DNA from 2 places in the Janthinobacterium sp. GW823-FHT03B06 genome. Region 2 is predicted to be linked to the other one. Evidence: riboswitches for the same ligand, from Rfam matches in the RefSeq annotation. Region 2 holds a riboswitch; the other holds the start of a gene.

Region 1 (15,688 bases), on a different contig from region 2:
AAGTCGAGCAGGCTGGGCGCGTTCGGGTCTTGCCCGATATTCACGCGGCGGATCGCCACCGTGATGATCTGCGCCTCGGCCGCATCCGTCGCTTCGCGCGTCTGCGGCAAGTCCTTGTACTTGCCGCTGCCCACCAGCAAGCGCGATTGGTATTGCTTGCCTGCGATGGTCAGCAGGTCGTCATGTGTTGCGGTATTCATGTGCTTTTCCTTAAGTTTTTAAACGTCCGAAGAAAACCGTAGCGAGCGGCGATGATTTGTGGCCGAGACGCGCAACCGTGCTAGAGCACGGGGGCGCCGAGCCGGTGAGCATCACAGGCCGCAAAGCACGACGCGCAGTAGGTTTGCTTGGACGTTTTCAGCCACCGCCAATGGCGCGTACAATTTCCACTTGGTCTTGCGTTTGCAAGACCTGTCCTGGCCACGCCTTGCGCGGCACGACGTTGCGGTTGACGGCCAGCGCCAGCGCCTGGTTTTCCAGCGACAGCGCGGCAATCAATTGATCGAGTGTCTGCCCCGGCGGCACCTGGTGCGGTGCGCCGTTGAGCGTGATGGATATCAATGCAGGCATCACGCTCTCCTTCAGACCTTGCGGTACAGCTCGGCGCCGTTCTTGATGAACTCGATGGCCTTGATTTCCATGCCCTGCTGGAGCGCCTTGTCTTCCGCGATGCCCATACCGGCCGCGTATTCGCGCACTTCCTGCGTGATCTTCATCGAACAGAAATGGGGGCCGCACATGGAGCAGAAATGCGCCACCTTGGCTGAATCCTTGGGCAAGGTTTCATCGTGGAATTCGCGCGCCTTGTCCGGGTCCAGGCCGATGTTGAACTGGTCGTCCCAGCGGAATTCGAAGCGGGCTTTCGACAGCGCGTTGTCGCGGATCTGCGCGCCCGGATGGCCTTTCGCCAGGTCGGCCGCATGCGCCGCGATCTTGTACGTGATGATGCCGTCCTTGACGTCCGCCTTGTTGGGCAAGCCCAGGTGTTCCTTCGGCGTCACGTAGCACAGCATGGCCGTGCCATACCAGCCGATCATGGCCGCGCCGATGCCCGAAGTGATGTGGTCGTAGCCGGGCGCGATGTCCGTCGTCAGCGGCCCCAGGGTGTAGAACGGCGCTTCGCCGCACTGCTCCAACTGCAAGTCCATGTTTTCTTTAATGAGTTGCATGGGCACGTGGCCCGGGCCCTCGATCATCACTTGCACGTCGTGCTTCCAGGCAACCTGCGTCAGCTCGCCCAGGGTCTTCAATTCGCCCAGCTGCGCCTCGTCGTTGGCGTCGTAGATGGAACCGGGACGCAAGCCGTCGCCCAGCGAGAACGACACGTCATACGCCTTCATGATTTCGCAGATTTCTTCGAAATGCGTGTACAGGAACGATTCCTGGTGGTGCGCCAGGCACCATTTGGCCATGATGGAGCCGCCGCGCGAAACGATGCCCGTCAGGCGCTTGGCCGTCATCGGAACGTAGCGCAGCAGCACGCCCGCGTGGATGGTGAAGTAGTCGACGCCCTGCTCGGCCTGCTCGATCAAAGTGTCGCGGAAGATTTCCCACGTCAGATCCTCGGCCTTGCCGTTGACCTTTTCTAAGGCCTGGTAAATGGGCACGGTGCCGATGGGCACGGGGCTGTTGCGCACGATCCATTCGCGCGTTTCGTGGATATGCTTGCCGGTAGACAAGTCCATCACGTTATCGCCGCCCCAGCGGATGGCCCAGGTCATCTTTTCCACTTCCTCGCCGATCGACGAGGTGACGGCGGAATTGCCGATGTTGGCGTTGATTTTCACGAGGAAATTGCGGCCGATGATCATCGGCTCGACTTCCGGGTGGTTGATGTTGGCGGGAATGATGGCGCGGCCGCGGGCGATTTCCTCGCGCACGAATTCCGGCGTGATCTCGGCCGGGATGCTGGCGCCGAAGGACTGGCCCGGGTGCTGGCGGCCCATCAGGTCGGCCAGGCGCTCGCCCATGGGGCCGGAAGCTTTCAGTTCACGCAGATATTCCTGGCGGCGCATGTTTTCGCGGATGGCGACGAATTCCATTTCCGGCGTGATGATGCCCTGGCGCGCGTAATGCATCTGTGTAACATTCTTGCCGGCAATGGCGCGGCGCGGCTTGCGGTGCAGATTGAAACGCAGCTCGGCCAGCTTCGGGTCCGCCAGGCGGGCGATGCCGTAGTCGGAAGTGGGGCCGGGCAACTCTTCCGTATCGGCCCGCTCCATGATCCATGGCAGGCGCGGCGTATCGAGGCCCGAGCGGATGTCGATCCGCACGTCCGGGTCCGTGTACGGGCCGGAGGTATCGTAGACGTAGATCGGCGGATTCTTTTCGCCGCCGAACGATGCTTCCGTGTCGGACTGGCTGATCTCGCGCATGGGTACGCGGATGTCGGGGCGGCTGCCCTGCACGTAGATCTTGCGCGAATTGGGCAGCGGCGCGATGGCGGCTTCGTCGACCGTGGCGGTGGCGGAGAGGAATTTCGGGTTGGCGTTCATTTTGGCTCCTTGGCTAGACTATTTTTAAGCCTGGAGCCAGCTAAGGAGGTTCGGAATTACGCACGCGGAAAGGCGGGGTGCGTTCATCCTAAAGCTTCCCTTCGCTGGCATTATCCAGATCAGGTTCGGAGGGTATTTCTCACCCGCGCTTGCACTGTGTTTCCACAGCGAAAGGCAGGACCCCTAGCGTTTGCCGCCTTGCGGCAGCGAGCCAATTATACGCGGTTCGCGCCGCGTGGCCAGATGATTTCTTGCAGGTGTCGTCTTTGCGCATCTGCTGCAATGCAGCAGATGGCGTCACGATTATTTCTTCTTGCCCCAGCGCCAGGCGGTCGGTTCGCCCTTCAGCTGGCAGATGAAAATGAGCACGGCGACGATGGCCACTTCATACACGATGTAGCCGACGAGCATGGTTTGCGGCGGGAACAGGAAGGCGCCGCAGGCGAACAGCGCCAGCGCGGCCAGGAACACCAGCCAGCCCTGCCAGGTGATGGGCAAGCCCCAGCCCCAGCCATAGGTCTTGGCGGGGAACCAGTATTGCGGTGGTGATTTGTCAGTCATGATTTTTCCTGGTCAATATCAATAACACCAAGTATAAATCACGCTCCCCGCAAGCGCTCCGTGACATCGAGGCCGATGCCGCGGTAGCCGATGAAGCGGCTGCCATTGTCGAACATCGGTTCGCCGCTGACCTGCAGGTACTGCGTGCTGCCGTCGAGGTTGGCGCGGCTGTAGATGAAGTCGAGAAACGGTTCGCGCGCGGCAATTTTTGCGTCGAGCAAGGCGCGCTCGGCGGCATTCCAGCGCTGCGGCTCTTCCTCGCTGCCGATGCCCAGCATCTCGGCCACGGGGCCGGAAAAGCGCGTCAAATTGCCCTGCGCATCCTGTTCCCAGTACCAGTCGGACGACAGTTCCGTGAAACGCTGAAAGCGCGCTTCGCTTTCGCGCAGCTCCGCCGTGCGGTCTTCCACCATCTGTTCCAGCGACTTGTTGTATTCGGCCAGCTTCTGGTACAGCAAGCGCACTTCCAGCATGTTGTGGATGCGCGTCTTGACTTCCACCAGGTCGAAGGGCTTGCTGACGAAATCCTTGGCGCCCGCTTGCAGGGCGCGCAGCTTGTGGCCGGGCTGGGCCGTGATCACCAGCACGGGCAGGTAGCTGCCCGCCTCGAGGTCGCGCAAGCCTTCCATGACTTCGAAGCCATCCATTTCCGGCATCTGCAAGTCGAGCAGGATCAGGTCGTAGCGGTGCTGCTGATGCAGCGCGCGCACGGCTTGCGGGTCCATGGTGGACGTGATGCGCGTGTAGCCGGCATTGCGCAGCACCTGTTCGAGCAGCATGACGTTGGCCTCCTGGTCATCGACGATGAGGATGCTGGCGTTCAGGATCTCGGTGGCTTGAAGCATGGCGGTATTCCTAAAATTGATTGCTGAATTAGCGTATTGCGTGAGTGTCGTCGGCCAGGCCGTGCGCGGCTGCATGGTGCAGGGCTACATCGAGCGCATCCATGAATTCGACCACCTTGATCGGCTTGGTGAGATAGCGGAAGAAGCCCGCTTGCAAGCCTTTCTCGATGTCGCGCGGCACGGCATTGGCCGACAAGGCCATGACGGGGATGTGGCTGGTGAGGGGATCATCATGCAGGATATGCAGCGCGCCATAGCCGCTGATGCCGGGCAGGTTGATATCCATCAAGATCACGTCGGGCTGGTAGGTGCGCGCCAGGTCGATGCCCAGATGCGCATCGATGGCCGTCAGCAGTTTCAAGTCGCTGCGGCGGGCGATCAATTGCTCGACCAGCGCCAGGTTGGCGGGATTGTCTTCCACGTACAGCAAAGTGCGCTGGCTTTCCTGCGGTTCCTGCACCTGCGGCAGCGCATCGCCGTCGCCCAGCACCAGTTCCGGTGCGCTGCTGGCGGCCAGCTCGAACCAGAACGTGGTGCCCACGCCGACGGTGCTGTCGACGCCGATGGTGCCGCCCATCAATTCGACCAGTTGCTTGGTGACGACCAGGCCGATGCCCGTGCCCTCTTCCGTGCTGTTTTCCTGTCCCAGGCGATTAAACGGCTGGAACAGCTGCGCCACCTGGGCCGCGTCGAGGCCGGCGCCGCTGTCGCGCACGCTCACGCGCACGCGCTCGCCATGCCGGCTGCATTCGACGGTGACGGCGCCGCCGCCCTGGTTGTACTTGATGGCGTTCGACAGCAGGTTGATCATCACCTGTTTCACGCGCGTGCGGTCCGCATGCACATAGAACGCCTTGCCGCAGCGGGGGAAATGCATGCGGATGCCGCGCTTTTCCGCCTGCGGCGCGATCATGGCCTGGCAATCCTGCAGCACGTCGAGCAGCGACATCGCTTCCTGGGACAGGGTGACCTTGCCCGATTCGATCATGGCCAGGTCGAGAATTTCATTAATCAAGCGCAACAGGTACCAGCCGCCCTTGAGGATTTGCTCGATCGAACGCTGCTGCGGCGGGCTGGGCGGCGGCACGTCGGACGCCATGAGCTGGGCAAAGCCCAGCACGGCATTCAAGGGCGTGCGCAATTCATGGCTCATGCTCGACAGGAATTCGGACTTGGCGCGGTTGGCCTTTTCCGCCACCAGTCGCGCCTTTTTCAACTCGGCATTATTGGTCTCGACCAGCGAGCGCGTGTACGCCTGCTGTTCGCGCAGGCGCTGGTCCAGCAGCGCCTGTTCCGCCTCGACCTGCTTGCGCACCGTGTTGTCGGTGCCGATCAGCAGATAGCCGATGACCTTGCTCTGCGCGTCGCGCAAGGCCGTCACGGAGACGATGGCGGGGAAGCGGCTGCCATCCTTGCGGATGTGGGTCAGCTCATAGATGTCTTCGATGCCGCGCGTGGCCTTGAACACGAGCGCTTCCACGCCCGGCGTGATGACGGTGTCGAGCTCGGCGCTGAGGGCGGCGGCGCGGGTGACGATTTCTTGCGCGTCGGAAATACCGGCCGGCGTCAGTTTGTCGACCACGTCGCTGGCTGCGTAGCCGAGCATGCGTTCGGCGCCCACGTTGAAGATCTGGATCACGCCCTGCGCATCGGTGGCGATGCACGAGAAATTGGCGCTGTTGAAAATCGCATCCTGCAAGGCGCCCGCCTTGAGCAGCTGGCGCGGCAGGCTGGCCGACACCGTGCGCCGGTACAGCGCCACCAGCATCAGCAACAGCAGGCATACCAGGGCCTCGATCAGGATCGCCGCATCAAAAGGCGGCGCGCGCCAGGCCAGCACGCCGATGACCACCAATACGATGGCGCTGAACGAGAATGCCAATGTCATGGGCCAGCGCGAAGGGGCGCGAGTAGGGTGATTTTCAACTGAGTACATAGGTAGCCTGGGCTAGGACAATAATAAAAGAGAGGGAAATGCGGCGTTTAGCGGCCTTGGCGCTGGCGCACGTCCGACAGCAGGCGCGTGAATTCCTTCTTCACGACGCCATAGCATTCGCACACATGGCCTTCGAGGCCGGCGCGGTCCAGCACGGAGATATGGCCACGCCGGTAGCTGATGAAGCCGCGCGTCTGCAATCGCCCCGCCGCTTCCGTGACGCCTTCGCGGCGCACGCCCAGCATGTTGGCGATGAGTTCCTGCGTCATGGTCAGCTCGCGGTTCGGCAGGCGGTCCATGGTCAGCAGCAGCCAGCGGCACAGCTGCTGCTCCACCGTATGGTGGCGGTTGCACACGGCCGTTTGCGACATTTGCGTGATCAGCGCTTGCGTATAACGCAGCAGCAAACGCATGACGGGGCCGGCGCGGTCGAACTCTTCCATCAGCAGGTGGGCCTTGAGCCGGTAGCCGACGCCGCCTGTCTGCACGACGGCGCGGCTCGGTGTCGAGTTGCCGCCCATGAACAGCGACACGCCCACGATGCCCTCGTTGCCGACGCCGGCGATCTCGGACGAGCCGCCGTTTTCCAGCAGGTAATGGATGGAAACGATGGCCGTGGTGGGGAAGTATACATACTGCAGCTTGTCGCCCGAGTCGTAGATCACATCGCCCAGCAGCATGGAGACTTGCTCCAGATGGGGAGCCAGGCGCGCGAAATCGGCGTCGAGCATGGCGGCGAGTAAATGGTTTTGATTCGGGTTGTGCAGCTGGGCATGCGGACTCGACATGGGCAGTTTTCCTGGTTTCCAGTCGTCAGCTAGGGAGAGAAGTGAAAGACGTCCGAACGAGGGGCGCCATATGCAGCAGCGTAACACAGCGCCTGCACAGTGGCCCGACTATATTTCTTGCAAGCATGCTTGTCCGTTCGCCAGCGAACGGACCCTGCGGCGCCTGCCGCCCTACAGTCAGTCACTGCCAGAGCTGCCGGATCATGGATCGGCGCCGGCGCTGCTACCGGACGCCATCATGCAATCATTCTTCAAACGTATCTCCATTTCCGTCTCCATCTCGGCCCTGATCACCCTGACGGTCGGGCTGTGCCTGACGGCCCTGTGCTACGCCTCGGCACGCCAGATCGAGTCGGAAAGCAGCAAGCTGTTGCTGCAGTACTACGCCAGCGGGCATACGCTGGGCGCGGCCCTGCTGCCGGCCAAAGGCATGGCGCCCGATGCCAACCATCGCGGTTCGCTGTATGTGCTGCTGGGCGGACTGCTGTCGAGCCTGCTGGCAACGGCCTATGTATACCAGCTGGTGTCGCGCAATTTCGTGATTGCCCGCATCACGGGCGAACGCACGGCGGCGCTGCAGTTTGCCAATTTGCGCCTGTCCGAAGACATCGCGGCGCGCATGCGCAATGAAAAGTCGCTGCGTTTGCGCGAACGCATCATCGAAGTGTCGGCCAACGCCATCATCCTGTGCAGCGCCGACGCACCCGGCTACCTGATCGAATACGTCAATCCCGCCTTCGAGCGCATCACCGGCTATGCGGCCGGCGAAGTCATCGGCCAGCGCCTGGAAGACTTGCAGGGTCCGGAGCAGGGGCGGCAAGACATGCATCAGATTACGGCCGCACTGCGCGAACAGCGCGAAGGCAAGGCCATCGTGCGCAATTTCCGCAAGGATGGCAGCACTTATTGGAGCGAGCTGTTCGTCGCGCCCGTGCGCGACGATGGCGATGGCGCCGTCAGCCACTTTGTCGTGGCGCAATACGACATCAGCACCGTCATGCGCTTCGAGCAGGAACTGGAATTCCAGGCCCGGCACGATATCCTGACGGGGCTGGCCAACCGCGCCCTGCTGCGCGAACGGCTGGAACAGGCGATGGCCGTGACGCGGCGCAGCGGCCAGCCCCTGTGGGTGGTGTTCATCGATCTCGACCGCTTTAAATTCGTCAACGACACCCTGGGCCACGATGCGGGCGACCTGGTGCTGAAAAACGTGGCCGAGCGCCTGCGCGACGCCACGCGTGAAGTCGACACGGTGGCACGCCTGGGCGGCGACGAATTCGTGCTGCTGTTGCCACAGCATGGCGCTGGCGAACCGGGCGCCGCCATCCTGCAGCGCATCCAGGACGCCGTGGCGCAGCCGCTGCAACTGGGCGAATATGAATTTTTTCTCAGCTGCTGCATGGGCGTGGCCGTGTATCCCGACGATGGCCAGAATGCCGACACCTTGATCAAGCACGCCGACATCGCCATGTACCGCGCCAAGGAACAGGGACGGGGCCACTGGCAATTCTATGCCTCGGGCATGAATTCAGGCACCCTGGAACAACTGGGACTCGAGAGCGAATTGCGCCACGCCCTGGAACGCGGGCAGTTTCACCTCGAATACCAGCCCCAGCTGGATCTGGCCAGCGGCGCGGTGGTGGGCATGGAAGCGCTGCTGCGCTGGCAACATCCGCAACTGGGGCGTATTCCACCTGCCAGCTTCATCGGCCTTGCCGAGGAAATGGGCTTGATCACGCCCATCGGCGACTGGGTCCTGCGCACGGCGTGCGCCCAGACACGCGCCTGGCAGCTGGCAGGCCATGGTCCGCTGCGCCTGGCCGTGAACCTGTCGGCACGACAATTCAAGCAAAGAAATCTGCTGCACGCTGTGGCACAGGCGCTGGCCGAGACAGGTCTCGACGCCGCCCATCTGGAACTGGAATTAACGGAAAGCATGGTCATGCATAACGTGGAGCAAGCCACCGCCATCATGGCCAACCTGAAGGCGCTGGGCGTGCAACTGTCCATCGACGACTTCGGCACCGGCTATTCCAGCCTGGCCTACCTGCGCCACTTCCCCATCGATGTATTAAAGATCGACAAAACCTTCGTCAGCGACATCACGCACAGCGACGACGATGCGGCCATCGTGCGCGCCATTATTTCGCTGGCGCACAGTCTGCGCCTGAAAGTGATCGCCGAAGGCGTGGAAACGGCGCAGCAGCTGGCCTTCCTGCGCCAGCATGGCTGCGACCAGATGCAGGGCTATCTGTTCAGCCGCCCCCTGGCCGCGCCCGCCTTCGAAGCATTATTACGCCAAGGCAGCATGTTGCCGGCCCTGGCGATGGGTTGACCAGGCGTTAAAACGCGTGGCGCAAGCCGACGTTGAAGGCGCGGTTGCCCGTGCCCACTTCCGTGGCATTGCCCACCATGTAGGCGGCGTCGTTGCGGTTGCGGATATGCGCGTAGGCAAGATACACCTTGCTGCGCTTGGACAAGGCGTACGTGGCGCCGATGGCCAGCTGCTGCGCATCGCGGTTGGCGCTGTCGCGGTCATCCTTGCGCACATACGAGGCCAGCAAAGTCGTCGCGCCCAGCGGCACGGAGACGCCAACGATGGCGTCGCGGCTGTCGTTCGACGCGGTGGGCGCCTGCGCCGCGCCATATGGGTTTTCCGCGAAGAACATGGTGCTGCCCTCGCCCGTGTTGCGGCCATAGCCGGCAAACGCCGTGGCCACGCCGAAGTTGTAGTTACCGGCCAGAATCGTGTTGTTCGCGTCGGCCTTACCCGGCTCGCCCGCACGGCTCTGGCGCGCCAGGCGCAAGGTCAACGGACCGTTGACATAGCCGAGGGCCAGACCCAGCGAGCGCTGGTCCGCCGCCACACCCGTGTGTTCGCCGGCGCCATACATGACGGTGCCCGTCACGCCGCGCCATTCCGGCGAGGTGTAGCGCACGGTATTGTCGATGCGCGTGGCCGAATAGCCGGCCAGGTTGGTCGCCGCGCCGGCATAGCCGCCTTCGAACGGGTCGGCCACGTCGGTCAACGCCTGGCTTTGCAGGTTGTACTGGCGGCCCACGGTCAGCATGCCCAGCGGGCTGTCGAGGCCGACAAACGCCTGGCGGCCGAACAATTGCCCCGCCTGGTCCGAGCGGCCCGTATCGCCCTGCACGCCCGCTTCCAGGGTGAACACGGCTTGCCAGCCATTGCCCAGCGACTCCGTGCCGCGCAGGCCCAGGCGCGAGCCGGCCGATATGCCACTGGTGAGCTTGCTGATGCCGCCTTCCTGTACCAGGCCCGCGTCCATCAGACCATAGACATCAACGGACGACTGGGCTTGGGCGGCAGGCAAGGCGCCCAGAGTGGTGGCAAGACCGGCAACGATGGCGATTTTTTTCATGATGATTTCCTTGTAAAAGCGCAACCAGGAAAGCGGCGGCCACGGCAAGGCCGCAGGCGGCAAGGCGCCAAGCGGGGTATGCCGTATCAAAAGACGACGCGCCGGACAACAGATCCTGGCTAAGCTGTGGCGGCAGCGGCGTGCAATGGACGTGCCGCTTTGATTCCGCCGTGAATGGTGCACCGCTGGCGGTGCGCGTGGCTCAGGCGCCCGGCCCGAAGGGGACGCGCTGAAGGTGGCTGGCATCGCAGATGCGCTGGCCGTGAGACGCGGACGAGTGCTGGATATGAAACTTTAATGCAACCGCGTCTGCTGGCGCCGTCCGCAAGGATGGGGCAGGAGGCGCCGAGGCCGGCATTATAACATCGGCAGCGCGCTTATCTCCGTTCTGTTGCGGCCAAACGGCCCGCAAAGCCGCCAAAACACTGAAAAAGGCCGCTTGCCACGCTGCAGGCGTTGCCGCGTCATCTATAATGGTTCCTTTTGCCAATCACACGCCAAATCATGGAATTAGCCAAGTCTTTCGAGCCCGCCGACATTGAACAATTCTGGCGCACCGAGTGGGAACAGCGCGGTTACTTTACCGCCACCCTCGATGCCGGAAAACCTTCCTTCAGCATCCAGTTGCCGCCGCCGAACGTCACCGGCACCTTGCACATGGGCCATGCGTTCAACCAGACCATCATGGATGGCCTGACCCGCTACCACCGCATGCTGGGCCACAACACGGCCTGGATTCCCGGCACCGACCACGCGGGCATCGCCACGCAAATCGTCGTGCAACGCCAGCTGGACGCGCAAAAGATTTCGCGCCATGACCTGGGCCGCGAGAAATTCGTGGAAAAAGTGTGGGAGTGGAAAGAAAAATCGGGTTCCATCATCACCGGGCAGATGCGCCGCCTGGGCGCCTCGGCCGACTGGCAGCGCGAATACTTCACGATGGATGAGCCGCGCTCGAAAGTCGTCACCGACGTCTTCGTGCGCCTGTTCGAGCAAGGCCTGATCTACCGCGGCAAGCGCCTCGTCAACTGGGACCCCGTGCTGGGCACGGCTGTGTCCGACCTGGAAGTGGTGTCCGAAGAAGAAGACGGCTCCATGTGGTACATCAAATACCCGCTGGCCGACGGCAGCGGTTTCCTGACGGTGGCCACCACGCGTCCTGAAACCATGCTGGGCGACGTGGCCGTGGCCGTCGATCCGACGGACGAGCGCTACACGGCGCTGGTGGGCAAGATGCTCAAACTGCCGCTGACGGACCGCGAAATCCCCATCATCGCCGACGAATACGTCGACAAGGAATTCGGCACCGGCTGCGTGAAGATCACCCCCGCGCACGACATGAACGATTACGCCGTGGGCCAGCGCCACAAACTGGCGCAGATCGTCATCCTGACCCTGGACGCGAAGATCACCGACGACGCGCCCGAAGCGTATCGCGGCATGGACCGTTTCGCCGCGCGCAAGCAGATCGTCGCCGACCTCGATGCGCAAGGCTTGCTGGAACAGGTCAAGCCGCATAAATTGATGGTGCCGCGCGGCGACCGCACGGGCGTCGTCATCGAGCCGATGCTGACGGACCAGTGGTTCGTCGCCATGAGCAAGCCGGCCCCGGAAGGCACCTTCTTCCCCGGCAAGTCGATCGCCGAGACGGCGCTGGACAAGGTCGCCAATGGCGAAATCAAGTTCGTGCCGGAAAATTGGAGCACCACCTACAACCAGTGGCTCAACAACATCCAGGACTGGTGCATCTCGCGCCAGCTGTGGTGGGGCCATCAAATTCCGGCCTGGTACGACGACAAGGGCAATATCTTCGTTGCCAAGACAGAAGCGGAAGCCATCGCCAAGGCGCAGGCCGCCGGCAGCACGGGCCCCTTGAAACGCGACGACGACGTGCTCGACACGTGGTTCTCGTCGGCCCTGGTGCCGTTCTCGACCATGGGTTGGCCTGAAGAAACACCGGACATGAAGGCCTTCCTGCCCTCGTCCGTGCTGGTGACGGGTTTCGACATCATCTTCTTCTGGGTCGCGCGCATGGTCATGATGACGGCGCACTTCACGGGCAAGGTGCCGTTTGAAACCGTCTACGTGCACGGCCTGGTGCGCGATTCGACGGGGCAGAAGATGTCCAAGTCGAAGGGCAACACGCTCGACCCGATCGACCTGATCGACGGCATCGACCTGGAAGGCTTGATCGTCAAGCGCACCACGGGCCTGATGAACCCGCGCGACGCGGAAAAGATCACCAAGGCGACGCGCAAAGAATTCCCGGAAGGCATTTCCGCCTACGGCACGGACGCCGTGCGCTTCACCATGGCCAGCTACGCCTCGCTGGGCCGCAACATCAACTTCGACCTGGGCCGCTGCGAAGGCTACCGCAACTTCTGCAACAAGATGTGGAACGCCACCCGTTTCGTCATGATGAATACGGAAGGCAAGGATTGCACCCCGAACGAGGCCGACCTGTCGCAAGCGGACAAGTGGATCATCTCCCTGCTGCAAAAAGCGGAACTGGACGTGGCCAAGGGCTTTGAAGACTTCCGTTTCGACAATATCGCCGCCACCATCTACAAGTTCGTCTGGGACGAGTATTGCGACTGGTACCTGGAAGTAGCCAAGGTGCAAGTGCAGCAGGGCACGGAAGGCCAGCAGCGCGCCACCCGCCACACCCTGCTGCGCGTGCTGGAAGTGGTGCTGCGCCTGGCCCACCCGATCATCCCGTTTGTCACGGAAGCCCTGTGGCAGACGGTGGCGCCGCTGGCCGGCAAGACCCTGAAAGCTGAGGGTGATTCGATCATGATGCAGCCGTATCCGATCGCCAACACCGACAAGATCGATGAGTCGGCCGAAGCGTGGATGCAGCAGCTGAAAGCCTTGACGGACGCGACGCGCAACCTGCGCGGCGAAATGCAGATCTCGCCATCCGTGCGCGTGCCGCTGATCGTCGAAGCGGGCAATGCGGCGGAAAAGGCCGCGCTGGCGTCGTACGCACCGTACATCCAGTCGCTGGGCAAGCTGGCTGAAGTGCAGATCGTCGATGCGCTGCCGGACTCGCCGGCCGCCGTCGCCATCGTCGGCACCACCAAGCTGATGCTGAAAGTGGAAATCGACGTGGCGGCCGAACGCGAGCGCCTGGGCAAGGAAATCGCCCGCATCGAAGCGGAAATTGCCAAAGTAAACAGCAAATTAGGCAATGAAAGCTTCGTCGCGCGCGCCCCGGCCGCCATCGTTGCGCAAGAAAACGAGCGTTTGCTCAGTTTTTCGGCGACAATTGAAAAACTGCGCGAACAGTTTGCTAAACTAGCCAGCGCATAAGGCAGGTTTGGAAGGATTGCGCGGCGTCCCCGTGACGCCGCGCAGCACCACTGGTCTTGCCTTGGTATATAAACTGTTCGTGACCCGATCAAAAAAAACCATTGGAGACTAGCGATGCATAAAGTATTCACAGCAAGCATTCAAGCAAGCGTACTGGTGGCCGCCCTGGCCATCGCCGGCAGCGCCATCGCGCGCGATGACAACCACACCCCTGTCGGCACCTGGAAAACCATCGACGATGCCAGCGGCAAGCCGAAATCCCTCGTCGTCATCACGGAAAGCAACGGCGTCTTGCAAGGCAAGATCGACAAGCTGTTCCGCGCCCCGAATGAAGAGCAAAATCCGAAGTGCGACAAGTGCACGGGCGCCAACAAGGACCAGCCCATCGTCGGCCTGGTGATCCTGTCCGGCCTGAAATATGACGGCAAGGAATGGACGGGCGGCGAAATCATGGACCCGGCCAATGGCAAGACCTACAAGAGCAAGGCCGAACTGATTGAAGGCGGCACCAAGCTGCAAGTGCGCGGCTATGTCGGCGTGCCGATGTTTGGCCGCTCGCAGACGTGGGTACGCGAAGACTAAGCAGCACACGTATGCCCTGTCGAAGCCGGTCGCTGCGCCGGCTTTTTTGTGTCTGTATTCCGCACACGGCCGTTGTTTTCCAGGCCGAATCGCTCGCGTTTGCGCCATTTTCCTGCCAAAGGCAGGCTATGCGCGCCACCGAACATACTTGAAGTTTCCTAAATGAAATAGTGCATGCCTGTGACGCCATCGCCTGTAGCGAAAAGCGGCATGGCTCTGCCGGATGACCTCATCCGCGGATGCCCGGCAATGATTGCCATGCACAAAGGAACTATATGAACCTCTTCAAGCGATATCTGAATCCGCTGCTCGTCTCGGCAGGTTTGCTGGCCATGGCCGCCCTTGCCGGTTGCGGCGGCGGCGACCAGGGACGCGATCCCATCCTCGGCTTGCCGGGCGCCACCTTGTCCAGCCTGGCCGTCACGCCAGCCACGGCCACGGTCACCATCGGTGCGGGCCAGCAATTCACGGCCATCGCCACGTATAGCGACGGCTCGTCGCAAGACGTCAGCGCCAAGGCGGCCTGGGCGTCGGCCACACCGGCCAGCGCGACAGTCAATGCCGCCACAGGCTTGAGCACCGGCATCGCTGCCGGCAACAGCAACATCAGTGCCGCGTTTGGCGGCAAGAGCGCAGCGGCCCAGTTGACCGTCACGCCAGCGACCTTGCTGGCTATCGCCGTCACGCCGCAAAGCCCCATCGTGCCCGTCGCCGCGACGCGCCAGCTGGCCGTCATTGCCACCTACTCGGACAACAGCACGGCTGACGTCACGGCCAGCAGCAGCTTCCTTGCCGTCACGCCCGCTTTCGCCACCGTCGCCAGCGGCGGCCTCGTCACCGGCGTTGCCTTTGGCACCAGCGTCATGAACGCCAGCTTCAACGGCAAGACGGCCAGCACCACCATCACCGTGCCGGCCACCAGCATCGTCAGCATCGCCGTCACGCCGGCCACCGCCAGCATCGCTGTGGGCGCCACGCAGCAATTCATTGCCACCGCCACTTATTCCGACAGCTCGAACGCCATTGTCACCAACAGCGCCGCCTGGACCTCGGGCACCGTTGCCAATGCCACGGTACTGAACACGGGCATCGCCACCGGTGTTGCCACCGGCACCAGCAGCATCACCGCCACGGCCGGCGGCCAGTCGGGCAGCGCGCTGCTGACCGTCACCGCTGTCGCCATCCCGCCCGTCCTGAACCCGATCTTCCTGGGCCGCGCGGCACCTTTCGGCGTGCTGGCAGGTACCTCGATCACGAACAATTCGGGCGGCACCACGCTGATCACGGGCGACGTCGGCTCACCTTCGCAAACGGTCGATCCGACCCAGGCGGCAGGCTTTACCAACTACAAGTCGGGCGCCATCCTGGCCGGCGCCATGACGGATTTGCAAGCGGCAATCACGGATGGCAACAGCCGTACGTGCGACGTCAGCTTTGCCGGCGGCATCGACCTCGGCGGCCAAACCTTCGGTCCCGGCGTGTATTGCTATGCGGGCGCCATCAGCATCACGGGCACCCTGACCCTGAACGGTCCTGGCGTGTACATCTTCCGCACGGCGCTGACCCTGAACTCGACCGTCAACTCGGTGGTTGCCCTGAACAATGGCGCCACGGCCGACAACGTCAGCTGGCTGCCCGTCGGCCCCACCACCCTGGCCGCCAACAGCGTCTTCAAGGGCAATATCCTGGGCCAGTCGGCCGCCATCACGGTGGGCGACAATACGACCCTGCTCAATGGCCGCGTGCTGACGGCCGCCGCCGTTACCCTGCGCAACAATCAGATCAC
Region 2 (15,688 bases):
CGCGAACAGGGCGGTGTCAACGAGCGGCGCGAGTGTTTGCAGGGAATGGCCGCGGACGGCGGGTTCTCCACGCTGAAACCGTACCAGGATTATGCCTGCCGCATCGACGGTGGTAAGGCATTGATCGAGCTGTACAACAATTTCGTGAAGGCATGGGACCGCGCGATCGACGACCGCACGCATCAGGCCGCCGGGGAATGCGTGAGTTGGTATTCGTCATGTAAAAACCCGCCGGCCCAGCTGTTGCGCAAGGCCGGGCCGGATGACTCCACCGTGCAGATCGTCCTGACGCAGCCCGAGGAGCAGGACAAGACGATCAAGGAAACCTACTTTCGCGCCGTGACCCAGGCCAGCCTGGCGGCCGGCTACCTGTACGTGGAAAACCAGTATTTCCAGTATGAAGAATGGGCCCGGCACTTGCTGGCCGAGCGCAAGAAGGTGGTCGCCGCGTGGAAGGCCGGCAGTGTCAAGGCGGGCAAGAGTCTTGAAGACATGCCGGTCATGCACGTATTCATCGTCATCCCCGTGCCGGAGCGCGCGCAGATGGTGCCGCGCACCCACGATACGCTGGCGGCGCTGGGGCAGCACGCTGGCATGACGGGTCAAAACAAGATGATCGATGACTACAACAAGCAGCCGAAAACCCGGCATGTCAGAGGCGGATTCGGCATCACCAACGAGGTGGAAGTCAAGTTGCCCGACGTGGTGCAGCATGCCAACGGCATCAACAAACCCGGCGTGATGACACTCGAAAGCGAATTCGGGCTGAAGGTATCGGTGGCCATGCTCAATGTCAGTGCGTTTGACAAGGACCGCTGGCGCTACCGTGAAATCTACATCCATTCCAAATTGATGCTGGTCGACGACGTGTTCATGACGCTGGGCAGCGCCAACCTGAACCAGCGCAGCATGGCCGTCGACAGCGAGATCAATATCGCCACCGACGACCACCGCGTGGCCCGCGATTTGCGCAAGCGGGTGTGGCGTATGCATAGCGGGGGATTGGTCGATGGCGGGAGCGGGACGAAGGCGGAGATTGTGGATGCTTTTGAGAAGTGGGGAAACTTAATGAAGGCCAATCGAACGAAAAAGCTGGCAAAACAAGGAGGAGCAAAATTAAAAAAAATGATTGGTTTTTTGTTGCCATTAGAAGATAGCCGAAGTTCTACCATACGCTTGGGGTGACCATGAGACCGCATCAAAACATATTCATTCGCCCGCCATTTTTTATCTTGGCAGTTTTCCTATGTATACCTTTATTCTCCTGCAAAATGCCAAACGACAAAGTCTTGCCGCGCAACCAAAGTTTGCCGCTCTTCAATCCGCATGTTCCTGACTTCATTTGCGAAGTCGAGGCAAGCAAGGTGCCGCCCATCGATGCGCAAGCCGAGGATTGGTTCCTCGAAGCGCGCGCCATGGAAGATCCCGAAATTGCCGTGGAAGACCGCGATTACAAAAAAATCGTCGCTCTGACGCGTCAGGCGGCAGAGCGATTGCACTGGAAGGCGATGCTCAATCTGGCCAGCCTGTATGTGGAAGGGCGCGATCCGTTATACGGTAATGAAGAGGCGATACAACTGGTGGAAAAGGCGATGCGGCTGGGCATACCGGCGGCCTATGACCGGATGGGGACTTATTATGCGAATAGCACCGGCGTTGACGGCGACATCACTCGCGCCTATGCATTCTGGCAAAAGGCTGCTGTCATGGGAAATCCTCAGGCGATGGCATTTTTAGGAGAGAAATTAAGAGCGGGAACAGATGGTGCGATTCCAGGATATTGGGCCAATATTCCTGTAGCGATAAAAATGATGGCATGTGCGCTTTCTCAGGGATACGGGCCTGCTGCGTTTAACCTGCACTATTTGTATGCAATACCAAGAGCTGCGAATGGCGATGAGATTGGCGATCGAACTCCTACAACCAAACAGCGTGCTTTAAATGTATTGCATGAGGGTGTCAAGTTTGGCTGCGCAGAATGTGCGAGCGCACTGGCAATTGAATTTGGTTCTCCTTTTGATCTTGCCGATATGCTGGCGCCATATGTGGACAAAGCTCGCGGTGAACGTTATGCGGTACTTAATCGTGCCCTCGGCTTCAACCCCAATCGCCGCTTTCCCAACCTCGATAAAATCCTGCCATTGCCACCGGCCGATCTGCCGCCCTGGGATGGTCAACGAAAGAGCCTGCTTGACGCCGCCATGGGCGTCCGCCCACCGCCCGCCACCCCGCAGCCAAGCGCCGCCTCGCTGTTGCAAAAACCATATTTCCTGGCCGCCAACTATGCGCTGCACCCCACCGGCTTGCACAGCGACGCGCCGACTGCGCCGTTTTCCGCATACTGGCAACCCGCCCAAGGGCAAGGAGTGAAGGAAGCGGCCCGGCTATTTCACAAAGGCGAAGCGTTCCGCCATTTCAGCACGCTGGATGCTGATGGAAACAGTCGTTATGGCCCCGTGACGTGGGAGCAGTGCCTGACGATACGGCACAACCATGGCGCCGTGGAACCGCGCGCGGTGCAGGGTTTGCTGCGCGAGGTGGGGCGGCCCGAGCCTTTGTTGAGCTGCGTTTGCGACCAGGTCTGTCCGATCAGCGGCGTCTGGCAGCCGTGGGTGGCGGCCGACCATCCGCTGCAGGCCATCGTCAACCAGTACTGGCGCCAGGCCTGGCTGACCCAGGGCGCACCGTTCCCGCGACCGCGCCGCGACTGGCTGCTCGATTTGCCTGCCGACGAGGTGACGTGGCATTTGATGGATGTGTCCCTTCCTGATCTTGGGTAACGCAATGCCGTAGCGATGGAGCACGCAATGATTTGGAATCAATCCAGCATGGCTGCCACAAGAGGACGCCTTGCGTCGCTGATTGTCTTGTGCTGCCTGCTTGCCTGCAAAATGCCTAACGACAAAGTCCTGCCACGGAACCAGAGTCTGCCCCTCTTCAATCCGCATGTCCCTGATTTCATTTGTGAAATCGAATCGAACAAGGTGCCGCCCATTGATGCGCAAGCCGAGGACTGGTTTCTCGAAGCACGCGCCTTGGAAGATCCTGAAATTTTCGTGGAAGACCGCGATTACAAAAAAATCGTCGATTTGACGCGTCAGGCGGCAGAGCGATTGCACTGGAAGGCGATGCTCAATCTGGCCAGCCTGTATGTGGAAGGGCGCGATCCTGTATATGGTGAGGAAGAAGCGGTGCAACTGGTGGAAAAGGCAATGCGGCTGGGCATACCGGCGGCCTATGACCGGATGGGGACGTATTACGCGAATGGCACGGGTGTCAAAGGCGACATCACGCGTGCTTATGCTTTTTGGCAAAAGGCGGCGCAGATGGGAAATCCACAGGCAATGGGTTTTCTCGGCGAAAAATTGACTGCTGGAGAGGATCACCCAGGTATCGATATGTGGGGCAACATTCCTGTAGCGACCAAAATGCTGGAGTGTGCGGTTGCCCAAGGTTATGGTCCAGCGGCATATGATTTATATTATTTATATGCTGCGCCAAGAACTGCAGATGGCACAATAATTGGCGATCATCGGACGCCAGAAACAAAAGACCGCGCACTAAAAGTTTTACATGAAGGTGTCCGCCTGGGTTGCGCGCAGTGCGCACGCGATCTCTCAATAGAGTTCAGCCAACCTTTCAATATGTCCGATATGTTAGTGCCGTTCATTGACAAGGCTCGCGGCGAACGTTATGCGGTACTTAATCGTGAACTTGGATTCAATCCCAATGCGCGCTTTCCTAATCTGGACAAGGTCTTGCCGCTCCCGCCCGCCGATCTGCCGCCTTGGAATGGCGACAGGGATACCTTGCTGCATGCTGCCAAGGGCATCCGTCCGCCGCCCGCCACCCCGCAGCCAGGCGCCGCCTCGCTTTCAAAAGAGCCATATTTCCTGGCCGCCGACTATGCGCTGCGCCCCACCGGCTTGCACAGCGATGCGCCGACTGCGCCATTTTCCGCATACTGGCAACCTGCCGCTGGGCAGGGCTTGACGGAACCGGCCCGACTATTTCACAAAGGCGAAGCGTTCCGCCATTTCAGCACGCTGGATGCTGATGGAAACAGTCGTTATGGCCCCGTGACGTGGGAGCAGTGCCTGACGATACGGCACAACCATGGCGCCGTGGAACCGCGCGCGGTGCAGGGTTTGCTGCGCGAGGTGGCGCGGCCCGAGCCTTTGTTGAGCTGCGCTTGCGACCAGGTCTGTCCGGTCAGCGGCGTCTGGCAACCGTGGGTGGCGGCCGACCATCCGCTGCAGGCCATCGTCAACCAGTACTGGCGCCAGGCCTGGCTGACCCAGGGCGCACCGTTCCCGCGACCGCGCCGCGACTGGCTGCTGGACTTGCCAGATGGCGACGTGACGTGGCATTTGATGGATGCGTCCCTTCCTGATCTTGGATAAGGTAATGGATAGCAATCAATCCAGCATGGCTGCCACAAGAGGACGCCTTGCGTCGCTGATTGTCTTGTGCTGCCTGCTTGCCTGCAAAATGCCTAACGACAAAGTCTTGCCACGTAACCAGAGCCTGCCGCTCTTCAATCCGCATGTCCCTGATTTCATTTGTGAAATCGAATCGAACAAGGTGCCGCCCATTGATGCGCAAGCCGAGGACTGGTTTCTCGAAGCACGCGCTTTGGAAGATCCTGAAATTTTTGTGGAAGACCGCGATTACAAAAAAATCGTCGATTTGACGCGTCAGGCGGCAGAGCGATTGCACTGGAAGGCGATGCTCAATCTGGCCAGCCTGTATGTGGAAGGGCGTGATCCTGTATATGGTGAGGAAGAAGCGGTGCAACTGGTGGAAAAGGCGATGCGCCTGGGCATACCTGCCGCCTATGACCGGATGGGGACGTATTACGCGAATGGCACGGGCGTTAACGGCGACATCACGCGTGCCTATGCCTTTTGGCAAAAGGCGGCGCAGATGGGTAACCCCCAAGCGCTGGGTTTTTTAGGAGAAAAACTCACTGCGGGGAAGGATTATCCGGGTGCTGAAATGTGGGGGAATATTCCTGTGGCAATCAAGATGATGGAGTGTGCACTGGGGCAGGGATATGGCCCATCCGCATATGATTTATCTTATTTATATGTTGTATTAAGAACGCCTGACGGCACGTCTGATGGGGAAAGAACAACTGAAACCAAAGAGCGTGCCTTGCAAGTATTACATACCGGAGTAAGGCTGGGCTGCGAGAAATGCGCAAACAAACTCACGATTGAATTCGGCGATCCGTTTGATCTTGCAAATATGCTGGTTCCGTACATTGATAAAGCGCGAGCGGAACGTTACGGCGTACTTAGCCGTGAACTTGGATTCAATCCCAATGCGCGTTTTCCTAATCTGGACAAGGTCTTGCCGCTCCCGCCCGCCGATCTGCCGCCCTGGAATGGCGACAGGGATACCTTGCTGCATGCCGCCAAGGGCATCAGCCCACCACCAGCCACCCCGCAGCCAAGCGACGCCTCGCAGTTACAAAAACCGTACTTCCTGGCCGCCGGCTAGGCGCAGCGTCCCGCCGGTTTGCCTCCCCGGCATCGCCCACACTGTGCACGCGCCACGACCTGCCGCATGGGCTGCGCCACGTATAATTCCGCGCACTATCCACCGCTATTCTTTTTCGACAGGTTCCCATGCCCCAGACTCCCGATTTACCGCCGGATTGGCACGCGTTTGAAACAGCCTATGACGTTGAAGCAACCTGGTTCAGGCTGGCCAATGCCTCGCTGGCGCTGCTGGGCGCGTCCGCTTTCAAGGATCAGGCATTTTCAGCCTTTGCCTTCAACGCCGTATCGTTCCCGTCCATTTCGCTGAGCTTTGACACCGATCCCGGTAACAGGGCGCGTGATTACTATCCTCCGGACTGGTCGAACGAGTGCATGGAAGCCGATGTGCCGGAAATCGGGCAACTATGGGAAGAGGGCCACGCAAGGATCGAAGGCGCGTTGAGCGAGCTGATCGACGTCGCTGATGACGAGCTGCTCTGCGCCATCGAGGAAGGCTATCTGCACAGCCTCAGGAAAACCATGGTGCGGCTGGAAACGAGCCGTGCTTTCGAGCAGATCAAGACGTGCGCGCCGTTCTGGACCGTGGTCACGCAAATCGATGCCGATACGGATGAAGAGGAGCGCCTGCTCGAACAGGTGCGCCAAGACTTTCTGGCGTGAGCGCTATATCAGGGCTTGCCACGCCCTGACTTCTTCGTCCGTGAGCGCCGGCCCCCAGCCGCCGCGCAGCGCCGCATCGTGCTGCGCATAGTGCCCAAGCTGCGGCACGGCGACGTCATGCCGGACGCAGATGTCAAAGACGGCTTCCAGCTGGCGCCTGCTGGCCGCAAGGTCATCGCCATGCCAGGTACAGGCGCTCGTTTCCAGCACATGCTGCGCCAGTGCTTCCAGCGTGCCCAGCAGGTGCCCGGGCAGTGGCGCACGCACGTCTTCCGGCCAGGGATCGCCCATGCCCGTCACAGCCAGGGAAGCGAAGCCCCGTTCCCAGGCGGCAAAATCCTCTGGCCCGACCTGCGCCACTTTCCACACGTGAGCGGCGAACGCGGACAGGGCAGGATGATCCACATCAAAGCGCCGGCAAAAGCGTTGCAGGCACGTGACGGCAAGTCATTGCCTGGCGATGACGGAGAGCGTGTCTATCGAGATGTTGTGCATGAGTCAAAAGCTCCTGACGGCGGCGCCTGCCGCAGCGCCTCCACCGGCAATTGAAAAAAGCGCGGCACCATGGCCGGCGACAGCGCGTCGCCGCCGTCCGCCATCGCCAGGCGGCCGCTGAGCAGCAGCATCACGTAGCCGTGGCCCAGCGACCAGCCGGCGCTGGCGGCGGCCTTGTCCCAGCGGGGATCGAGGCCCGCTTCGCGCACGGCGGCGCCTGCCGTCTGCAGCACGTACTGGAAGCACGCCTGCGCCGCTTCCTGCAGGGCGGGGAACTGGCGCACGTCCTGGTGCTCGAACATCAGCCGGTAGTGGGCCGGCGCAGCCAGGGCGAATTCGATGTATTGCTGGCCCAGCAATTGAAAGCGCTGTTCGGCCGGCAGGCTGCCCGGCGGCGGCAGCTGCGTTTCCCATTTCTGTATCAGGCTGGCGAAGCCGGCCGCCGCCACCTCGGCCAGCAGGGCTTCCTTGCTGGGAAAGTGGCGGTACACGGCGGCGACCGAGACGCCCACCGTGCGCGCCAGTTCGCGCAGCGAGAGGGCGGCGTCATGCTGCTGCGCCAGTTGCGCGATGACGGTGGCGACCAGGGTGTCGCGCAAGTTGCCGTGATGGTAGGTGCTCGTTGTTGTCATTCGATGTTATCGCTGTTCACATTGTCGTGTATGATGGGCATGTTATCACTGAAAACATGGAGAGCACATGCATGAGATGAACATTGCCGTCCGCACCGTGGACTTGCCGCCAGGCGCCAGCATCGCCCCGCTGTATCCCGGCAGCAACCTGGCCGACGCCTACGCCGTCGATTTGCCCACCGCGCAGGCGCGCCAGATGGACATGCAGAGCCTGGCGCGCCAGCTGCTGGGCAAGCAGCCGGGCTGGGCGCGCAAGCTGATGGTGCTGCGCGATGCCATCGTGGCGCGTTTCGGCATCCGGACGGCAAAACAGATGGAAGCGCGGCCCGGCAAGCGCATCGGCATCTTCCGCATCTATGCCGTCAGCGACGACGAGATCATCCTGGGCGAGGATGACAGCCACCTCGATTTCCGCCTGTCGGTGCTGCGCAACCGCGACGCGGGCCGCCATGGCAACGTGACCGTCTCCAGCGTCGTGCATTGCCATAACCGGGTGGGGCGTGCCTATATCATGCTGATCCGGCCGTTTCACAAGCTGATCGTGCGGCATTCGCTGGCGCGCGCCGCCAGGGCGGGCTTCTCCTGAGGCGGGGAGGGGCGGACGGCAAGGGCAATCTTGCTTATTCATGGCCGGTATTGCATACTGCACCACCAGCCTCATCACGATTCCCATGAACGATACGCTTCTCCTGCTGGGTTTTGCCACCACGCCGCTTGAACTGATTTCCTTTGTCCTGGCACTGACAACCGTTGCGCTGAACATCCGCCAGAATCACTGGGCGTGGCTGTTCGCCATCATTTCCTCGGCCGCCTACGGTTTCGTGTTTTTCGAATCGCGCCTGTATGGCGACATGGCCTTGCAACTGCTGTTCATCAGCGTCTCGTTCTGGGGCTGGTACCAGTGGCTGCATCCGGCCAGCGGCGGCAAGACCTTGCCCGTCACGCGGCTGGGCATGCGCGGCTGGCTGGGCAGCGCCCTGGCGTGGCTGGCGGGCTTTGTGCTGCTGGCCTGGCTGCTGACTTCGACCGACACGGACGTGCCTCACGCGGATGGTTTCCTCACGGCAGGCAGCCTGGTGGGGCAATTCCTGCTGTCGCGCAAGAAGCTGGAAAACTGGATCGTCTGGATCGTCGTCGACGTGCTGTACGTGTGGCTGTACCTGCACAAGGACCTGACCCTGACGGCCATCCTGTATGCCGTGTTTGTCGTCATGGCCACGATCGGCTTGCTGGCGTGGAAAAAAGCGGCGCCAGCCGCGCCCGATGCAATGGTCCTCAAGTGATGGGCCGCTGCGTGCGCGTGGCCATCCTGGGCGCGGAATCGTCGGGCAAGTCGACCCTGGCGGCGGCCCTGGCCGAGCGCTACGGCACCGTCTGGGTGCCTGAGTATTTACGTGAATTCGTCGCCACGCAGGGCAGGGTGCCTGTGGCGGAAGACCAGTATGGGATTGCGCGTACGCAAGTTGAACGCGAAGACGCGGCCGCTGCGCAAGCCCGTCACTTCCTGTTCTGCGACACGACGCCCTTGATGACGGCGGTCTACAGCCGCCATTATTTCAATGGCGCCGATGCGCCGCTGGCGGCGCTGGCCGCCGGCCATCAATACCACGCGACCATCGTGACTGCTCCCGACAGCCCCTGGACGCCAGACGGTTTGCAGCGCGAATCGGAAGCCGTGCGCCAGCTGATCTACCGCTATCTGCTCGACGAGCTGGACGCGCGCGGCATCGCCTACCTGCTGGTCAACGGTCCACTCGCGCAGCGCTTGAAGCAGGTTGACGGCTGGATGGCGAGGGCTGCGGCAGTCCTGCAGCGTTAAGGCCTGCCAATATGCTGGTGCAGGAATGCTTCCAGTTTCCGATACATCGCGGTGGCGTTGCGCGTCTTGTAAAAGCCATGCCCCTCGTCTTCCACCATCATCCATTCGGGCGCGTTATTGGCGGCAATCAGCGCCTTGCGCATCAGCTCGGCCTGCACGGGCGGCGTGGTCTCATCCTTGTCGCCATGGATGAGCAACACCGGCACCTTGATCCGCTGCGCTTGCTGGCTCGGTGAAATGGCATCGAGTTCGCGTGTATCCTCGCCCAGATAGTCCTGGAACTCGCGCCGCACATACTTGAGGCGGCGCGTCATGGGGGCGTCCTGCAGCAGCTTCAGTTCATACGCGCCGGCATAGCCAATCGCGCATTTGAAGGCGCCAGGCGCACGGACAGGCAGCATCATGGCCGCATACGCGCCGAAGCTGGCGCCATACGAACAGACGCGGCTGGCATCGACTTCACCCTGCGCCAGTACGGCCGCGAGGCCGTCGAGGATGTCATCCTGGATCAGCGTACCCCATTGGCGATAGCCGGCGCGCCGGAACCGCTCGCCGCGACCATCGGAGCCACGGTAGTTTACCTGCAGCACCGCATAGCCGCGGCTGGCAAGGAATTGGGCGTCGCTATCGAAATACCAGGTGTCGGCGATGCCGTGCGGGCCGCCATGGGGCATCACCACCAGAGGCAGCTTGACGCCGGGAGCATGCTTCGGCATGGTCAGGTAGCCATGCAGGTCCAGTCCGTCACGTGCCTTGAAGGCAATCGGCCGGCGCGGGGCCATCTGTTCCGGATCGATGTCGGCCATGGTCGCATACAGCAGGTCGGCCTTGTTGCTGGCTTTGTGATACAGGTAATAGCTGCCCGGATCGCGGTCGTTGGAAACGGCAAACAGCAAGGTGGCGCCATCGTCCGTGAAATTGATGAACTGGACATGATCGTCCGGAAACGAGGCGCTCAATTGCTGGTGCAGTCTGGCGCTATCGCTGGCAGGATCGACGTACACGGTGCGTGGCCTGCCGATGTCGATGACGACGGCAAATGGCGTGTCGTCGGGCGCCAGCATGGCAGTTCTGACGTCGCCGACGGCATCCTGCGCCAGGACAGTTTGTTTGCCGCTGGCAAGTTCTTGACGTATCAGCGAATACGGGCCGTTATCGTTGTTCTGAAAGGCGAAAAACGCGCTGTCGTCCGGCGTGAACTGGAATGGAATGAAATTCCTGCCTTTCTGCATCGTATGCAGACGCCATTCGCTGCTGGCATCGTCATAGCGATACAAGATGGGAGTGAGCTCGTCGTTCCAGCCATAGGCAAAACGTGGCACCTGATTATTCTGCAAGATGTAACTCAGCCGCGGCGCAGCAATATTGGCGATCAGCTTGCGCACGCCCTGTTTGCTGTCCACGTCATACAGCATCGAGCGGTCGCGATCCCAGTCCTGGGCGGACAGAAAGACATGGCCCGTGCGCGGCCGGGGAATGGTATTGATATAGGCGTAGCCATAATCATCCTGATACTGTCCGCGGCTTGATGAGCGAAACATTTCATAGCCATACAAATATTCCTGCTTGTTGCCGTCGAGGTCAAAGGCGAGGATTTCTCCCGTCGACATGGGCTTTTCGAGGGAGCCTTGTTCCTCGCCCTTGCGCATGACGAGGCGCCGGTTGTTCAGCCAGAAGTAGCTCATCGGCACTTCAAAGATACGCAGGCGCAGCGTGCCGACCAGTTGCATCTCGGGCAGGCTGTAGATCCCGATGGTGGGAACCATGCGTTCACCCTGGGGAACTTGCACCGTCACGGCCAAATGCTTGCCATCTGGCGAAAGCCGCAGCTTACTGACGGCATCGCGCTTGGTGAAGTGTTCGATGGGGATGAGTCGCTCTGCCGACCAGGCAGCGCTGGCCGCCAAAGTCGGGAACAGGACGGCGACGAGTAAGGGCAAGGCGCGTGGCAATGTAGGCATCGGCAAGGGTGGGTAGTTGCAAATAATGATATTTATTGTAGCAATAAAATCAATTCCTATTAGGAAATATTTCCAGCTTCCTCGCCATCCTCGCCGTCGTGCCCGTGCCAGGTCTCTTGCGCCCTGGATCAATCTTTACAGAAATTAAAAATCGAACTGCGCCGACACCTTGAAGGTGCGGCTGGCGCCCGGGTACAGATAGCCGTCCGATTCCGGCGTCACGTCGCGCCAGTAGAACTTGTCGGCCACGTTGTTGACGGCGGCGCGCAGCACGGCGCGCGTGCCGGCGATGCGCGTGGCGTAAGCGGCGCCCAGGTTGAACACGTGGTACGACGGCACGAAGGTCGTGTTGTTGTACTCAAACGCTTTTTTGCCCGCATATTCCCAGCTGCCGTTCACGCTCAAGCCCGCCACCTGTTGCACGGCGTAGTCCGCATGCACGGCCGCCTTGAAGGCGGGCACGTTGGGTACACGCTTGCCGTCGAGGTCGGCATTGCCCGTGCCTGACTGCTGGCTGTTCAGGGCCGTCACGGAAGCGCCCAGGCTCAGGTTGGCGCTTGCCTTGCCCTGGGCCGACAATTCCAGGCCGCGGTGCTGGGCCTGGCCTTCGCGCACGAAGTAGCCGGCCGTGTTCTGGAATTCCAGGCCTTTGCGGATCTGGAACAGGCTGGCCGCCAGCATGAAGTCCGGCGTCACATCCATCTTGGCGCCGAGTTCGATCTGCTTCGAGCGGCTCGGTGACAGTTCTTCATTGGCATTCATCGCCTTGCGGTCGGCCGTGCCGCCATGTTCCATGCCCTGCGAATAGGCCGCATACACGGACACATTGTCGAGCGGGGTGTAGACGAGCGATACATTCGGCAGCAGGAAATCGTGCTTGGCGCGGATTTCCGTGTCGGCCTTCAGCACGTACTGGTAGCCATCGACATTGATATGGCGCAAGCCGCCATGCAGTTTCCAGTTCGGCGCCAGGCTGACGATATCCTGCACGAAGACGGAGTTTTCCGTATCCTTGCGCACCAGGCGCACGGGACCCGTGACGCCGGGCGACGTGCCGACGATCTGCGGCTGGTAGATGTTGCTCACGCCGACCCAGTCGTACACATACAGGCCGGCACGGTCCTTGCGGCGGAAGGTCGAGACGCCGGCCGTGAGTTCATGGCGCAGGGAGCCGGTGGCGAACTTGCCCTGGATCATGGCTTGCGCGCTCAGCGGTTTTTTCGTCTCGCCCAGGCTGCGGTAGTCGTACACGTCGTAATCGCCATTGCCGCAGAAGCCGGGGTACAGGTCCTGTCCGCTGCAGCCATACGGGAAGGCCGTGTAGTCGTCGCGCTTGAACGAGTGCTGGTTGGCCGACAGGGTGGCGCGCCAGTCGTCATTGAACGCGTACTGGAAGCGCAGGCCGATATTGCTGGTGACGGTTTCCACGGGGCGCGTCCACGGCTGCAGGTTGAGCATGGCGTCGGCGCTGATGCCGGTCGGCAAGGTCGTGTTATTCAGCAGCTGGAAGCCGGGCGCCGTCGCCTGCGCCTTGTCCTGGTAGTCGGCGTCGAGCTGCAGCAGCGCTTGCGGCGAGATTTGCCAGTCGAAGGCGCCGGAAATGAACTTGCGGTTGCCGTCCGCGCCCTTGATGTAGGAGCGCAGACGCTCGGCCGCCACGTTGACGCGGTAGCCGAAGCGCGTGTCTTCCAGGCGGCCGCCCAGGTCGATGGCGCCGTACAGGGTGCCCCGCTCACGCGCTTCCACGGTGACCGTGCGCAGCGGCGCGGCGGTGGGGCGCTTGACGATGAAGTCGATCACGCCGCCCGGCGCGGCCACGCCCGCCTGCAAGCCGGCCAGGCCTTTCAGCACTTCGATGCGTTCCTTGTTTTCCAGCGGAATTTGCGTGTCGCCAGGAATGGCCACGCCATCCTTGCGGTAGCTGGAATTGTTGTCGAGCTTGAAACCGCGGATCGTGAACTGTTCCGCATAGCCGACGGCGTTGTAGGCATCGTTGATGCTGGCGTCGAGCTTGACGGCATCGCTGAGGTTGCGAATTTGCAAGTCCTGCATGTCTTTCTGCGAAATGACGGTGACGGACGCGGGCGTCTGCAGCAGCGGCGCGTCGCTGAAACCGCCCACGGAGGCGCGCTTGGCGGCCGGCGCCTTGCTGGCCGTGACGACGACTTCGGCCATATTCTGGGCCTGCGGCTCGGCGGCTTCGACGGCGTCATTTGCGGCCAGGGCAGGCGCGGCAAACGCGTGCAGGATGGCCAGGGTCAATACAGAAACGGATAAATTCGGTGTGGACATAGAGTGCTCGTGGTTCAAGCCGTCTCGGGAAAGAGCACGGCAGGCTGCTTGTTCGGCTGGCGCCAACGCAGGAGCTATCAAAGGAGGGAGGTACTTTGCGCTTTCCTTCGCTGGCATTATCCAGATCAGGTACGAAGGGTATCTCTCACCCGGATGACTGCTCCAGGACCCCTAGCGAAATGACAGCTTAGCATGAAGCACGGCCAGCTGTCCCACCCGGCTGACCGTTTTACAACACTGTGACGCGAATCTACAAACTGAGTTCGAGCACCTTGCGGCTGACGGCGGGCGTCACTTCGCGCTGTTCGCCCAGCGTCGTCATGCCGTGCGCTTCCAGGGCGGACACGACGGCGTCCACGCTCGCGTGGTTCAGACCGTAGTCGGCCAGGCGCGTCTTGACGCCCATGTGGCGGAAGAAGAATTCCGTGCGCGCGATGGCCGCCTCGATGCGGCCGTCCTCGTCGCCGCCATCGAGGCCCCACACGCGGGCCGCGTATTGCAGCAGCTTGGCGCGCTTGGCCTGCTTGCGCACGCGCAGCATGCTGGGCAGGATGATGGCCAGGGTCTGCGCATGGTCGAGCTCGTACAGGGCCGTCAATTCGTGGCCGATGGCGTGCGTGGACCAGTCCTGCGGCACGCCTACGCCGATCAGGCCGTTCAAGGCCAGGGTGGCGCTCCACATCACGTTGGCGCGTACGTCGTAGTCGTCCGGGTGCGACAGGGCTTTCGGGCCTTCCTCGATCAGGGTCAATAAAATCCCTTCCGCGAAGCGGTCTTGCACGGACGCGTTCACGGGGTAGGTCAGGTACTGTTCCATCACATGCGCAAACGCGTCGACGACACCGTTGCCCACCTGGCGCAGCGGCAAGGTGAACGTTTTCGACGGGTCCAGCACGGAGAATTTCGGATACACCTTGCGGCTCATGAACGAGCGCTTTTCCTGCGTGGCCTTGCGCGTGATCACGGCCGAGCCATTCATTTCGGAACCCGTGGCCGGCAAGGTGAGCACCGTGCCGAAGGGCAGGGCGGCCTCGACGATCTTGCCGCCTTTGGCCAGGATGTCCCATGCCTCGCCTTCATGCAGGGCGGCGGCGGCGATGAACTTGGTGCCATCGACCACGGAGCCGCCGCCGACGGCCAGCAGGAAATCGATGCGCTCGCTTTTCACCATGGCCACGGCCTGCATCAGGGTTTCATAGCTGGGATTGGGTTCGATGCCGGCAAATTCCAGTACCGTGTGGCCGGCCAGTGCCGCCTTGACTTCATCGTAGACGCCGTTCTGCTTGATGCTGCCGCCGCCATACGTCATGAGCACTCGGGCCTGCGGCGGGATCAGGCCGGCGATGGCGGCGATCTGGCCCTGGCCGAAGAGGATTTGCGTCGGATTGTAAAAATCGAAATTGAACATGGGGCTCCCGCTGCCGAGGTGTAGGCTGTTGCTGAGGCATGATTATGGCCGAACGGGTGAAATCGTGTTGTGGACGCTTGAGCTTTTCGTCGGCGCGGTGGAGAATGCAGCCGATGTCACCACCACGCGAAAAGGAATGCGCATGACCACCGTCCCACTGGAAGAATCCGGCTTGCCGGCCACCGCGCTCGACATGCACCGCGCCATCGGCGCCACCATCGCCGCGCTGCAGGCGCTGGACTTGAACAGCCAGCGCTTCGAGGCGTGCACGGACCCGGAACTGCGCCGCGTGCTGGCGCATGCGGGCGACACGAGCCGCAAGGAAGCGGCCATGCTGCTCGAATGGATGCGCCGCCGCGACGCGCGCCTCGATACGGCCATGAAGGAAGCGCTGTTCAAGGCGGGGCCAATTGTTGCCCAGTATCACTATGACGAGAAAATATTGTAACTATTGGTTTGTTGTTGTGGTGTACCATGCGCCATTTAACCTTTGCTTCGCGTAGACTGTGCCCCGAACACGATTTTGGGGGAGTCTGCAGAAATGAAATCATTACCATACCGAGAAGGCAGCTGGTTTGCCGTGCCCCTGCCGGGCGGCGGTTATGCCGTCGGCGTGGTGGCGCGCAGGGCGCCTGCCGGGCGCATCATGCTGGCGTATATGTTCGGGCCGAAGCGCGACACTTTGCCCACACTGGAAGAGCTGGAAGGCTTGCGGCCGGAACAGGCCGTGCGCCGCCTGCGCACGGGCGACATGGCCCTGCTCAACGAACGCTGGCCCCTGCTGGGCGACAGCCTCCACTGGGAGCGCGATGCCTGGCCCATGCCGGCCTTTATCCGCCGCAATGAATCCTTGCAGCGCGCCTGGCGCGCCAGCTATGCGGACGCCGATCCTGCCAAGCTGAACCGCGAGGAAT

Evidence for each region. A riboswitch is a leader RNA that binds a small molecule or an ion and turns the genes downstream of it on or off. The one in region 2 is predicted to bind thiamine pyrophosphate.
Region 1: another riboswitch for thiamine pyrophosphate. It lies ahead of thiC (phosphomethylpyrimidine synthase ThiC); the one in region 2 lies ahead of AC1RBA_RS06955 (TonB-dependent siderophore receptor).

The regions. Positions count from the first base shown of each region.
Region 1 is NZ_JBXAJE010000009.1:119,901-135,588, forward strand. Features, by position in the region: gene AC1RBA_RS24485 (thiazole synthase) at 1-200, opposite strand, end outside; gene thiS (sulfur carrier protein ThiS) at 358-561, opposite strand; gene thiC (phosphomethylpyrimidine synthase ThiC) at 582-2,495, opposite strand; TPP riboswitch at 2,575-2,690, opposite strand; gene AC1RBA_RS24500 (hypothetical protein) at 2,799-3,056, opposite strand; gene AC1RBA_RS24505 (response regulator) at 3,095-3,901, opposite strand; gene AC1RBA_RS24510 (hybrid sensor histidine kinase/response regulator) at 3,930-5,789, opposite strand; gene AC1RBA_RS24515 (Crp/Fnr family transcriptional regulator) at 5,885-6,625, opposite strand; gene AC1RBA_RS24520 (putative bifunctional diguanylate cyclase/phosphodiesterase) at 6,864-8,960, shown strand; gene AC1RBA_RS24525 (porin) at 8,968-10,008, opposite strand; gene AC1RBA_RS24530 (valine--tRNA ligase) at 10,513-13,320, shown strand; gene AC1RBA_RS24535 (DUF2147 domain-containing protein) at 13,435-13,902, shown strand; gene AC1RBA_RS24540 (ice-binding family protein) at 14,178-15,688, shown strand, end outside.
Region 2 is NZ_JBXAJE010000002.1:229,941-245,628, reverse strand. Features, by position in the region: gene AC1RBA_RS07010 (phospholipase D-like domain-containing protein) at 1-1,185, shown strand, start outside; gene AC1RBA_RS07005 (tetratricopeptide repeat protein) at 1,188-2,780, shown strand; gene AC1RBA_RS07000 (tetratricopeptide repeat protein) at 2,808-4,403, shown strand; gene AC1RBA_RS06995 (tetratricopeptide repeat protein) at 4,408-5,505, shown strand; gene AC1RBA_RS06990 (hypothetical protein) at 5,634-6,167, shown strand; gene AC1RBA_RS06985 (hypothetical protein) at 6,171-6,572, opposite strand; gene AC1RBA_RS06980 (TetR/AcrR family transcriptional regulator) at 6,644-7,294, opposite strand; gene AC1RBA_RS06975 (DUF2867 domain-containing protein) at 7,362-7,880, shown strand; gene pnuC (nicotinamide riboside transporter PnuC) at 7,966-8,577, shown strand; gene AC1RBA_RS06965 (AAA family ATPase) at 8,577-9,113, shown strand; gene AC1RBA_RS06960 (alpha/beta hydrolase family protein) at 9,110-11,206, opposite strand; gene AC1RBA_RS06955 (TonB-dependent siderophore receptor) at 11,219-13,366, opposite strand; TPP riboswitch at 13,452-13,549, opposite strand; gene AC1RBA_RS06950 (iron-containing alcohol dehydrogenase) at 13,617-14,774, opposite strand; gene AC1RBA_RS06945 (ferritin family protein) at 14,917-15,222, shown strand; gene AC1RBA_RS06940 (Imm26 family immunity protein) at 15,316-15,688, shown strand, end outside.